3 regions of the Pseudomonas sp. Eth.TT006 genome follow, and region 2 is predicted to be linked to each of the others. Evidence: predicted binding sites of a transcription regulator. Region 2 holds the regulator's gene; each other region holds the start of a gene.
What was found. The regulator sigma-54, encoded in region 2, starts transcription at its own class of promoters, with help from an activator protein. The targets are predictions, from matches to a motif close to ANTGGCATNNANNTTGCTNT.
Positions count from the first base shown of each region.

Region 1: ACXR0M_RS21320 (pilin) is a predicted target of sigma-54. The motif match lies at 1,575-1,594, and genes of this name have one in related genera.
Region 3: ACXR0M_RS27010 (flagellar basal body rod protein FlgF) is a predicted target of sigma-54. The motif match lies at 2,471-2,490, and genes of this name have one in related genera.

Region 1 is NZ_JBTJEN010000014.1:123,179-127,366, forward strand. It holds gene pilB (type IV-A pilus assembly ATPase PilB) at 1-1,415, opposite strand, end outside; gene ACXR0M_RS21320 (pilin) at 1,641-2,081, shown strand; gene ACXR0M_RS21325 (BON domain-containing protein) at 2,381-2,737, shown strand; gene ACXR0M_RS21330 (DUF2845 domain-containing protein) at 3,023-3,319, opposite strand; gene ACXR0M_RS21335 (DUF748 domain-containing protein) at 3,319-4,188, opposite strand, start outside.
Region 2 is NZ_JBTJEN010000002.1:193,735-197,922, reverse strand. It holds gene lptC (LPS export ABC transporter periplasmic protein LptC) at 1-133, shown strand, start outside; gene lptA (lipopolysaccharide transport periplasmic protein LptA) at 120-665, shown strand; gene lptB (LPS export ABC transporter ATP-binding protein) at 665-1,390, shown strand; gene ACXR0M_RS04030 (RNA polymerase factor sigma-54) at 1,577-3,073, shown strand; gene hpf (ribosome hibernation-promoting factor, HPF/YfiA family) at 3,147-3,455, shown strand; gene ptsN (PTS IIA-like nitrogen regulatory protein PtsN) at 3,468-3,932, shown strand; gene rapZ (RNase adapter RapZ) at 3,935-4,188, shown strand, end outside.
Region 3 is NZ_JBTJEN010000032.1:10,289-14,476, forward strand. It holds gene ACXR0M_RS26995 (flagellar basal body P-ring protein FlgI) at 1-69, opposite strand, end outside; gene flgH (flagellar basal body L-ring protein FlgH) at 97-792, opposite strand; gene flgG (flagellar basal-body rod protein FlgG) at 845-1,630, opposite strand; gene ACXR0M_RS27010 (flagellar basal body rod protein FlgF) at 1,676-2,416, opposite strand; gene ACXR0M_RS27015 (sigma-54-dependent transcriptional regulator) at 2,774-4,188, opposite strand, start outside.

The sequences.
Region 1 (4,188 bases), on a different contig from region 2:
GTTTCGCGAGGAATCTCGATTGCTCTCTTGCAGTGGCTGCATAGCTTGCGCGCCAGGCGCTGGGCGATGATCAGGCTGACGGACGTGGCGATGTTGAAACCGGGGATGCCCATGTTGTGCAGACGGGTCAGGGTTTCCGCGGCGCTGTTGGTGTGCAGCGTGGACAATACGAGGTGGCCGGTCTGCGCCGCCTTGATCGCGATCTCGGCAGTTTCCAGGTCGCGTATCTCGCCGACCATGATCACGTCCGGGTCCTGACGCAGAAACGAGCGCAGCGCCTGGGCAAAATCCAGCCCCTGGCGCGGATTGACGTTGACCTGATTGATGCCTTCCATGTTGATTTCCACCGGGTCTTCGGCGGTGGAAATGTTGATGTCGACGGTGTTGAGAATATTCAGCCCGGTGTACAGCGATACGGTTTTCCCCGAGCCGGTCGGGCCGGTCACCAGAATCATCCCTTGCGGTTGCTTGAGCGCGGCCATGTACAGCTCTTTCTGCGCCGGTTCGTAGCCCAGTGCATCAATGCCGATCTGCGCGCTGGACGGATCGAGGATCCGGATCACCACTTTTTCGCCCCACAGGGTCGGCAGGGTGTTGACCCGGAAGTCGATGGACTTGCTTTTCGACAGGCGCATCTTGATCCGCCCGTCCTGGGGTTTACGCCGTTCCGAGATGTCGAGGCTGGCCATGACCTTCAGTCGTGCAGCGATCCGTCCGGCCAACTGGATCGGCGGTTTGGCGACCTCACGCAGGATGCCGTCGGTGCGCACCCGCACCCGAAAGTTTTTTTCGTAGGGTTCGAAGTGCAGGTCGGATGAGCCACTCTTGATCGCATCCAGCAGCATCTTGTGGACGAAACGCACCACCGGCGCGTCATCGGCATCGAGTCCGCCGATGGCGTCCTGGCGGCTGTCGTCGACAGACTCGACATCCACACCGTCGAGGTCGACGTCGGCCATGTCTTCCAGACCGCTGGTGTGGGTGTCGAAGAACTTCTCGATGGCATCAGTGAGCTTGTCGTCTTCGACCAGGATGGCTTCGGTGTTCAAGCCGGTACTGAACTGAATGTCGTTGATTGCTTGATGATTGCTCGGGTCGGAAACCCCGACGAACAGCTTGTTGCCACGCCGCCACAAGGGCAGGGCGTGATGCTGGCGCACCAGTTTTTCGCTGACCAGGCCCTTGGGCTGGGTTTCCTTGTCGAGGCAGTTGAGGTCCATGAAGGCCATGCCGAAATGCTCGGAAGCGATCTCGGCGACCTGTGAACTCTTCACCAGTTTGTTCTGCACCAGGTAGGTCACCAGCGACAGTCGATTGCGCTGCGCCTGTTGCCAGGCCTGCTGGGCAGCTTTTTCCGTGAGCAGTTCGGCCTGGACCAGTTGCTTGGCCAGACCGCTCAGAGCGATGTCATTCATGGGGATTCCGCACGCTTGCTGTTCATGACTTATAGCCTAGTCAAGTGACAGCGCCAAACACGTCAGGTGCAGGTGACAAAAAGTGTCAGATAGTGCGGTTGTCGGTTGTAGGAAAGACCGTTGCATCGCGCACATCCCGAGTATTCGGGGCATGACACGGTTGGCATGGGCTATGCTGAGCCCATCTCAGATCATGAGATTCCGACTCATGCATGGAGCGTGTCTATGAAAAAACAACAAGGTTTCACTCTGATCGAGCTGCTGATCGTGGTGGCGATCATCGGGATCCTGGCGACCATTGCCTTGCCGCAATACACCAAGTACCAGGCAAGGGCGAAAGTGACTGCCGGGCTGGCGGAGATTACCGCCCTTAAACTGCCGTTCGAAGACACCATCAATCAAGGTACTGATCCGACGTTGCTGTTGGTGGCAGGCAGTGCCACGTATACCACCACCAACTGCGGCACCGTAGCAGCGTCCGGTACGGCGTCGACTGGCGCAGGAACCATCGTGTGCACCTTGGCCAACGCCCCGGCTCCGGTGCTGGGTAAAACCATCACTCTGACTCGTTCGTCCGGCACCGGCTCGGCTGCTGGTGTCTGGAGCTGCGCTTCAACGGTGAATGCCGATTACGCACCTAAGGGTTGCCCTGGCAGCGGTACCTGATTGAGCCTTTAAGCGTTACGAGATGCCCCGCCATGCGGGGCATTTTTTTTGCTTTCGACGCGCAAAAAAAGCTTCAATAATTTCAGCGTGTTAGGAACTTTGCAAAAAACTGCAACTTGCATGTCGTTTATGCGTGGGTCATGCAAATTGCATGATTTCGAAAATATGTAAAATTTACAACTTATTGATTTATAAAGATTTATTGTCTTTTAAAAAGTTGGCACAGCGTTCGCAATATCTCCAGTAACCCTGCTGAGAAGATAACCAGCAGATTTTCCCGAAAAACAGGAGTTACTCGTATGAAGAAGTTCGCTATCACTGCCGCTGCTGCTACCGCGCTGACCCTGACCATGGCTTCCGGTGCGTTTGCACAAACCACCCAGACCTCCCAGGCTCCAATGACTCTGGCTGCCGGTGAAGTCACCAAGGCTAAAGAAGCTACTTCCGATACCTGGATCACTACCAAAGTCAAAAGCGACCTGGTAACCGAAAAAGGCATTCCAGGTACCGATATCAAAGTTGAAACCAACAAAGGTGTTGTGTCCCTGTCTTCTGACGTTGCGATCACCGAAGCTCAGAAAACCACCGCTGTGAACATCACCAAGAAAATCAAAGGCGTCAAAGCGGTATCCGCTGACGGCCTGAAAGCCGAGTAAGGCATGACTTCTCGCCTGGACCGGGAGAAGACGCGACAGACGGGCCGAGTCATACGTCTGCCGCAACTTTAGAGTTCATGCGAACGGTCACACGGAAGTGACCATTACAGGCCCCGGCAGTTGTGTCGGGGCCTGTTCTATTTCAGGGACGAAAGAATCAACGCGCACCCCAAAACAATTGTGGGAGCGGGCTTGCTCGCGAAAGCGTCAGGTCAGTCAAATCCGTTGTGACTAGCCTACCGCTTTCGCGAGCAAGCCCGCTCCCACATGGGTAAGTGATTTGAGTCAGTTACCGCGTTTGCTGTTGATCTGCCGCAGGCGATTGCCTTCGAAACGCAGGTACTGGTACATGCCGTTGCTTGGGCCGTAGGTCCATTCCTCGACCTGAAACTCTTCGCGGCGGTTGGCGCTGCGCTTGTAGCCGAGGACATCGCGGCCAACCGGTTCGCCACACTTCTGCAGCACTTCGCTGGCGCGGTCGCCGAGGCTGACCAGTTGGCTGCCACAGCGCAGCGTGTCAGAGGCGAGGGCAGGGCTGGTAGCGAGTACCAGCGTCATTGCAAGCAGCCACGTGCTTCTCATCATTCGGCGTCCAGGTGCATTTGCGTCACGACCCGGCCATCGCTTTCGGCTTCACCAAGATTGGCATCGATGAAGTACACCCGGTCATCGGCCAGTTGGCCCTTGTCGACCAGATAGTCCTTGATGCTGCTGGCGCGCTCCTGACCCAACTGGCGCAGCAGCACATCGCTGGCACTCCAGAACTTGATGATCCCTTCACGCATTTTTGCCGTGCGCTCTTCCTTGCCCAGATCCTTCCATTCGGCTGGAGGCTGGGTTTTCAGGCGGGTACGGTAGATGCCTTCGAGCAGCGGAGCTTTCTCGCTTTCCGGCACCTGCAGCAGCGAGGCTTGCGCCGGCACCTTGTCGCCGCGGCGCTGCAGCATCTTGTAGTAGTTGTATTGGTATTCGCGCTCCAGACGTTGCTGGGCCAGCAACGGTCCGTCGCTGCTTTGCGCGGCAGTGCCTTCGATTTCCAGACGCAGGGCCGGACGCTCTTTCAGGGCTTTGGACAGTTTGTCGAGAGCTGACTCGGCCTCCTTGCTGAGGTCACTGGAGCCTGCTGCAAAAGACACGGTGCCGAGGTCTTCGGAGCCGCCACCACTGATCAATCCGCCAATCATCTTGAACGGTGCGGCGGCGGCTTTGACGATCAGGTTGCGCAGGGTCTGCCAGACAATCGGCATCACGCTGAACTGTGGATTGTTGAGGTCGCCGGTGACCGGCAGTTCGATGGAAATCTTGCCATCGACGTCTTTAAGCAGAGCAATCGCCAGTTTCAGCGGCAGGCTCACGGCGTCCGGGCTGTCGACTTTCTCACCGAGTTGCAGCTGTTCGACCACCACCTTGTTTTCAGCCTTCAACTGGCCTTTGGTGATCAGATAATGCAG
Region 2 (4,188 bases):
TGCGCAGACCGAGCAACCCGTTAGAATCGACGGCGCTGGCGGTGTATCGACTGGCGTGGGAATGAAGGCGTATTTGAAGGACAGCAGGATACACCTGCAATCGAACGTAAGAGGACAGTATGAGGCTCGTTAAAACCCTCCCTATTTTGCTCAGTCTGGGCGCAGCACTGGGAAGCGTGAGCGCCTGGGCTCTGCCGAACGATCAGCAGCAACCTATCCGCATTCAGGCCGACGACGCCCAGCTGGACGACAAGAATGGCGTTGCCACTTATAAGGGCGACGTGATCATCACTCAGGGCTCGATGATCGTTAAAGGCAACACGGTGACCATCACCCGCACCCCGACCGGCGACATTGATGTCGTGACCTCGGTCGGCAACCTGGCTTACTTCGAGCAGTTGCAGACCCAGGGTGACACCAAGCCAGTACAGGGCTGGGGCGTGACGATCCAGTACCACGCCGCACAAAACCGCGTCGTGCTGATCGACAAGGCCAAGGTTGTCGACAAGGACAACAACACCACTCAGGGCGAGAAAATCGTCTATGACACGGTGAAGAAACTGGCGAGCGCCGGTCGCGCCACCGGCAGCAAGGTCACCGAAGCGCGTCCGCGTATCGACATGGTGATCCAGCCGAAGAAGAAAACCGAAGGGAATCCTCAGTAATGGCAACCCTGAAAGCCCAGCACCTGGCCAAGGCCTATAAAAGCCGCCAGGTCGTGCGTGACGTCAGCCTGTCGATCGACAGCGGCCAGATCGTCGGCCTGCTTGGCCCGAACGGCGCCGGCAAGACCACCTGCTTCTATATGATCGTCGGTCTGGTGCAGGCCGATCAGGGCCGCGTACTGATCGACGACCTGGACGTCAGCCACCAGCCGATGCACGGCCGCGCCAAGGCCGGGATCGGCTATCTGCCGCAAGAAGCGTCGATCTTCCGCAAACTGTCGGTGGCCGACAACATCATGGCCATCCTCGAGACCCGCGCGGAACTCGACAAGGCCGGTCGTCGCAAGGAACTGGAAAGCCTGCTGCAGGAATTCCACATCAGCCACATCCGCGACAACCTGGGCATGAGCCTGTCTGGTGGTGAGCGCCGCCGGGTGGAAATCGCTCGCGCCCTGGCCACCGCACCGAAATTCATCCTGCTCGACGAACCGTTCGCCGGTGTCGACCCGATCTCGGTCGGCGACATCAAGCAGATCATCCACCACCTCAAGGCCAAGGGCATCGGTGTACTGATCACCGACCACAACGTTCGTGAGACGCTGGATATCTGTGAAACCGCGTACATCGTCAACGACGGTCAATTGATCGCCGAAGGTGATGCTGCGACCATCCTTGCCAACGATCTGGTGAAGGAAGTGTATCTGGGCCACGAGTTCCGTCTCTGAACCCAGAGCGCATTCGGCCTGCCCTGCGGGCGCTGTCATGCTGAAGCTGTTTTTTACGCTTTTATTGTTACGGCGCTCTAGGCAAACACGACAGTTTCAGGCATATAATTTGCTTAAGTTTGGCGCTCCGGCGCCCTGTAGTGGATGGCGCATGCGCGCCGGCGAATAAGGTGTTAAGCCCCTGCCATGAAACCATCGCTAGTCTTGAGAATGGGCCAGCAGCTGACGATGACACCGCAGCTGCAACAGGCCATCCGCCTGCTCCAATTGTCCACACTGGACCTGCAACAGGAAATCCAGGAGGCCCTGGAATCCAATCCGATGCTCGAACGCCAGGAAGACGGCGACGACTTCGACAATTCCGATCCTCTGGCCGACAACGCCGAGCAAAAACCCAATACCGAGATTCAGGAACCGTCCTATCAGGAAACTGCCGCGCCTACGGTGGATAACCTGGAAGATGGTGAATGGAACGAGCGCATCCCCAACGAGTTGCCCGTCGATACCGCCTGGGAAGACGTCTACCAGACCAGCGCCAGTAGCCTGCCCAGCAGCGATGACGACGAGTGGGACTTCACCACCCGCACCTCCGCCGGGGAAAGCCTGCAAAGCCATCTGCTGTGGCAACTGAACCTGGCGCCGATGTCTGACACCGATCGCCTGATCGCCGTGACCCTGATCGATTGCATCAACAATCAGGGCTACCTCGACGAAACCCTCGAAGAAATTCTCGACGCCTTTGATCCGGAGCTCGACATCGAGCTGGACGAGATCGAGGCCGTCCTGCACCGCATCCAGCAATTCGAACCGGCCGGCATCGGCGCGCGCAACCTCGGCGAATGCCTGCTGCTGCAGCTGCGTCAATTGCCGGTCAAGACCCCTTGGCTGAACGAGGCCAAGCGTCTGGTCAGCGATTACATCGACCTGCTCGGCAGCCGCGACTACAGCCAGCTGATGCGGCGCATGAAGCTCAAGGAAGATGAACTGCGCCAGGTCATCGAACTGGTGCAGAGCCTCAATCCACGCCCCGGTTCACAGATCGAGTCGAGCGAAGCCGAATACGTCGTGCCTGACGTCATCGTGCGCAAGGACAACGAGCGCTGGCTGGTCGAGTTGAACCAGGAATCGGTGCCACGCCTGCGGGTCAACGCCCAGTACGCCGGCTTCGTGCGCCGCGCCGACACCAGCGCCGACAACACCTTCATGCGCAATCAGCTGCAGGAGGCGCGCTGGTTCATCAAGAGCCTGCAAAGCCGCAACGAAACACTGATGAAAGTCGCCACCCAGATCGTCGAGCACCAGCGCGGCTTCCTGGAGTACGGTGACGAAGCGATGAAACCGCTGGTCCTGCACGACATCGCCGAAGCGGTCGGCATGCACGAGTCGACGATTTCCCGGGTCACCACGCAGAAATTCATGCATACCCCGCGCGGTATTTATGAACTGAAATACTTTTTCTCCAGCCACGTCAGCACCTCCGAAGGCGGCGAATGCTCGTCCACGGCGATCCGCGCGATCATCAAAAAACTGGTGGCGGCGGAAAATCAGAAAAAGCCATTGAGCGACAGCAAGATCGCTGGTTTACTGGAGGCACAAGGCATTCAGGTGGCTCGCCGCACCGTCGCCAAGTACCGCGAATCCCTCGGGATCGCGCCTTCGAGCGAACGCAAGCGGTTGATGTAAGCCACGTTACAGCGTTCCAGTGGCAGGCTATCCGGCCTGCCGCTTTATGCACTGGCAACGAAGGAGAAGCTGTATGCAAGTCAACATCAGTGGACACCAACTGGAAGTGACCCCACCTCTGCGTTCCTACATCGAGGAAAAACTCCAGCGACTGGAGCGCCATTTCGACAAGATCACCAACGTGCAGGTCACGATGTGTGTCGAAAAGCTCAAGCAGAAAATTGAAGCCACCTTGCATATACCCGGCAGCGAAGTGGTCGCCAACGCAGAAGATACCGACATGTACGCTGCGATCGACTCATTGACCGACAAGCTGGATCGCCAACTCAAAAAGCATAAGGAAAAGACCCAGAGCCTCCTCCAGGGCGCAACCGGTCGTTAACACCCCCAACCCATGATTCGACTTGAAAGTATCCTGACCCCCGGCCGTTCCTTGGTGAACGTGCCGGGCGGCAGTAAAAAGAAAGCCCTCGAACAGATTGCCAACCTGATCGCCCGCGAAGTGCCGGATCTGGAGATGCAGGATGTCTTCGAAGCGCTGATCGCCCGTGAGAAACTCGGCTCCACCGGTTTCGGCAACGGCATCGCCATTCCCCACTGTCGCCTCAAGGGTTGCCAGTCGCCCATCAGCGCGCTGATGCACCTTGAAGCCCCTATCGATTTCGACGCCATCGACGGCGCTCCCGTTGACCTGCTGTTTGTATTGCTGGTCCCGGAAGCCGCGACCGATGCGCACCTGGAGTTGCTGCGCCAGATCGCCAGCATGCTGGATCGCAAGGATGTGCGCGATAAATTGCGCAGTGCTTCGAGCAACGAAGCCTTGTACCAGGTTGTAGTGGACGAGCAAAACGGGCAGTAATCATGCGTTTGATCATCGTCAGTGGCCGATCCGGCTCAGGTAAAAGTACGGCACTGGATGTCCTTGAGGACAGTGGTTACTACTGCATCGACAACCTGCCTGCCGGCCTGTTGCCGGAGCTGGCCGAACGCGCCTTGGTCCACACTGAACTGGCCCAGCCGCTGGTCGCCGTTTCGATCGATGCGCGCAACCTGCCGAGCCATCTGTCGCGCTTCCCCGAGCTATTGGAAGAAGTGCGCGGCCGCCACATCCAGTG
Region 3 (4,188 bases), on a different contig from region 2:
GCTGGCGATGTCTTTCAGCCGCTCGGCGTGGGCACCAAAGGCAGCGGACATCATGGCCGCCGCCAGCATGAAGCTTTTCAGATTCAACGTAGCCACCTAGAAAGGGAACAGCGGGCTGAGGAAGAAACGGTCGAACCAGCCTGGCTGACTCGCATCGGCAAACGAACCGGTGCCCGAGTAGGTGATGCGCGCATCGGCGACACGGGTCGACGACACAGTGTTGTCGGTGGCGATGTCATCGGCACGCACCAGACCTGCAATCCGCACCAGCTCGTCGCCGGTGTTGAGGGTCATCCACTTCTCGCCGCGCACGGCGATGATGCCGTTGGGCAGCACGTCAGCCACGGTCACGGTGATCGAACCGGTCAGGGTGTTGCCCTGCGCCGCCTTGCTGTCGCCCTTGGTCGCACGGTCGCCGCTGTAGCCGACGTCGAGGCTCAGGTCGTTACCGCCCAACGGGTTGTTGGTGGTACCGCTGCCGCCGAACAACGACGTCAGGCCGATGCCGGTCTTGCTGTTCTTGGCCACTTGCGAGTTGGCGTTTTTGCTCGCCTGGGTCTTCTCGTTCAGGGTGATGGTGATGATGTCACCGACCCGGAACGCCTTGCGGTCGCTGTACAGGTTCTGCTCGAAGCCGGCCTGATAGATCGAGCCGTTATTGGCGGCCGACGGCAACGGCGTGCGCGGCAACACCGGGGCGTAGTAAGGGTCGTTGGGCTTGGGCGTCGGTGCGACGCAGCCCGCGAGCGAGACGACCCCACCCAATGCCAGAACAGATACGAAGCGTTTCATGACCCTACCTCACGGTGTTGCTGGCGACCGCGTGGCCGCCCCATAGACTTGATTACAGATTCTGCGTTACGAACGAGAGCATCTGGTCGGCGGTGGAGATCACCTTGGAGTTCATCTCGTAAGCGCGCTGAGTGGTGATCATGTTGACCATTTCTTCAACGGTGCTGACGTTGGAGCTTTCCAGAGTGTTCTGCAGCGTGGTACCGAAACCGTTGAGGCCCGGGGTGCCGATTTGCGGCGCGCCGGAAGCAGCAGTTTCCAGGAACAGGTTGTTGCCGACCGCTTGCAGACCGGCCGGGTTGATGAAATCGGCGGTTTGCAGGTTGCCGATCACTTGAGCGGCCGGGTTGCCTGGCACGGTGATCGACACGGTGCCGTCGGTGCCGACGGTGAAGCTCTGGGCGTTGTTCGGAATGACGATGGCCGGTTCCAGGGCGAAACCGCTGGCGTTGACGATCTGGCCGTTGGAGTCGAGGTGGAAAGTACCGTCACGGGTGTAGGACGTGGTGCCGTCTGGTTGCAGGATCTGGAAGAAACCGCGGCCGTTGATGGCCATGTCCAGTGGCTGCTCGGTGGTTTGCAGGCTGCCGGCGGTGAAGTTTTTCTGGGTGCCGACAATGCGCACACCGGTACCCACTTGCAGACCCGACGGCAGCTCGCTGTCCTGGGTCGACTGGGCGCCTGGCTGGCGTTTGATCTGGTACAGCAGGTCCTGGAACTCGGCACGGTCACGTTTGAAACCCGTGGTCGAGACGTTCGCCAGGTTGTTGGAAATGGTGGTCAGGTTGGTGTCCTGGGCGGACAGACCGGTTTTGGCAACCCATAGAGCCGGAAGCATTCGATTCTCCTCGTGCGCCTGTTTTACGGCGCGACGTTCTGATAATTAGCTGATCTGCAAGACCCGAGCCATGGCCTGGTCGTCGTCTTTGGCGGTGTTCATCATCTTGACGTGCAACTCGAACTGCTTGGCCAGCGCCAGCACCGAGGTCATTTCTTCCACGGCGTTGACATTGCTCGACTCAAGGAAACCCGACACCAGTTTGACGTTGGCATCGGCCGGCGCCGGTTGGCCGTCCTTGGTGTAGATCGAGCCGTCGAGGCCTTTGTTGAGGTTCTTGATGTCCGGGTTGACCAGTTTGATCCGGTCGACTTCCGCCATGACGCGCGGGCCTTCGCCCATCGCACGAATACTGATGGTGCCGTCTTCGCCGACTTCGACCTGCTGCTCCGGCGGCACGGCAATCGGACCGCCGTTGCCCAGCACCGGCATGCCGTTGCCGGCGCGCAGGACGCCAAGGGCGTCGATGTTGAGGCTGCCGGTGCGCACGTAGCTTTCGCCGCCGTTAGGGTTCTGCACGGCGATAAAACCGTTGCCGGTCACGGCCACATCGAGATCACGCCCGGTCTGCACCAGCGAACCGGCGGTGAAGTCGGTGGCAGGCCGTTCGCTCATGGCAAACGCACGCGCCGGAAAGCTGTCACCAAACACCGGCATCGAACGCGCCTGCTCCAGGTCGCGCTGAAAACCATTGGTGGAGATGTTCGCCAGGTTGTTGGCATGGGCCTTTTGCGCCAGCGCGTTCTGACTGGCGCCGGTCATTGCCACATAAAGGTACTTGTCCACACTCTTTCCTCTGCATGCCGGACGTTTGCCGCCCACCGCTCTACTGCTCAGCCATAAGCAATTTGCAGACCAACTTTTTTCTGGCGGCTTGCGGCCCGGTAAACAAAGGACTTGAGGGGTTTTGCGGGGGAAAAGGAAATGTATCGAAGTCGAAAAACCGGCGGTGTCATGCCGCTTGGCGGCAATCGCGGTTTTTGAAGACCGGAAAAGAACCTGTGGCGAGGGGATTTATCCCCGATGGGTGGCGAAGCCGCCCCGATACAGATAAATGCAGTTCCCCTGATACATCAAGTTAAATGGCCTTGGGGCTGCTTCGCAGCCCATCGGGGATAAATCCCCTCGCCACAAGCTTTCTTCTTAGATCTCTGGATCCTTACCCACTTCATATTCGCGTAGCTTGTTGGCAATGGTCGTATGCGAAACCCCCAGCCGCTTACCCAACTGCCGACTGCTCGGGTGCTCGGAATACAGTCGCTCCAGCACCGCTTTCTCGAAGCGCCCGACGATCTCGTCCAGCCCGCCCTCCAGCGAGAAATCGCCAAGCGGCTGACGCACGCCGTAATCCGGCAGACGAATATGCTCCGCCTTGACGGTCCCGCCGTCGCACAGGGAAACCGCCTGAAACAACACGTTCTCCAGTTGCCGCACATTGCCCGGCCAGTGATAGTGACTGAGACGTTCCATCGCCGCCGGCGCCAGTTTCGGCAGCGAACAGCCAATCTGCCGGCTGGCCTGGTCGAGGAAGTGTTCGACCAGCGGGGCCAAACCATCGAGGCATTCGCGCAGCGGTGGGATGTGCAGCGACAGCACGTTCAAGCGGTGATACAGATCCTGCCGAAACTCGCCGCGTGCGCACAGCTCGGACAAGTCGACCTGAGTCGCGCAGATCACCCGCACATCCAGATACACCTCTTCATCGCTGCCGACCCGGCGGAAGCAGCCGTCCTGCAGAAAACGCAGCAGCTTCACCTGCAAGCGCGGGCTCATTTCGCCGACGCCATCAAGGAACAGCGTGCCGCCCGCCGTCAGTTCCAGCAGGCCAAGTTTGCCCTCGGCGCGCGCGCCCTCAAAGGCGCCGGGGCCGTAGCCGAACAGCTCGGTCTCGGCCATCGACTCCGGCAGCCCCGCGCAGTTGAGCGCCATCAACGGCGATTGCCCGCGCGGACTGGCGAGGTGACAGGCGCGCGCCAGCAACTCTTTACCGGTACCGGTTTCGCCTTCGATCAACAGCGGCGCATCCAGTGGCGCCATGCGCCGTGCTTCGCGCACCACCGCCGCCATCACCTTGGAACTCTGGAAGATGCTGTCGAAGCCGCGCAGCTCCTGTTTGCGTACGTTATAGATGCGCTCGCCGACGCGGTCGGCGCGGTGCAGGGTCAGCACCGCACCGGCCATCGCTTCGCTGTCGTCATGCTCCGACTGCAGCGGCGCGATGTCGGCAAGGAAGATGTCGCCCTTGACCTTGACCCGCATCCCGTTGATTCGCGACTTGTTGGCGCGCACCAGTTCCGGCAGGTCGAAATCCTCGGCGTAGCGCGACAACGGAATCCCCGGCACCTCGTCCACCCGCACCCCGAGCAGCTGCGCGGCGGCACGGTTGGCGGCGACGATCGAGCCGCCCATGTCGATCGACAGCACCGGAAACTCCAGCGCGCCGAGCAACGCGTTCAACTCCATATGCCTACGCTCGCTGGGCATCAGCCCGACGCGCTTGACGCCAAACACCCCGGCAATCGCCTCGAACTTCGGCCGCAGCGCCTGGAACTGAATGT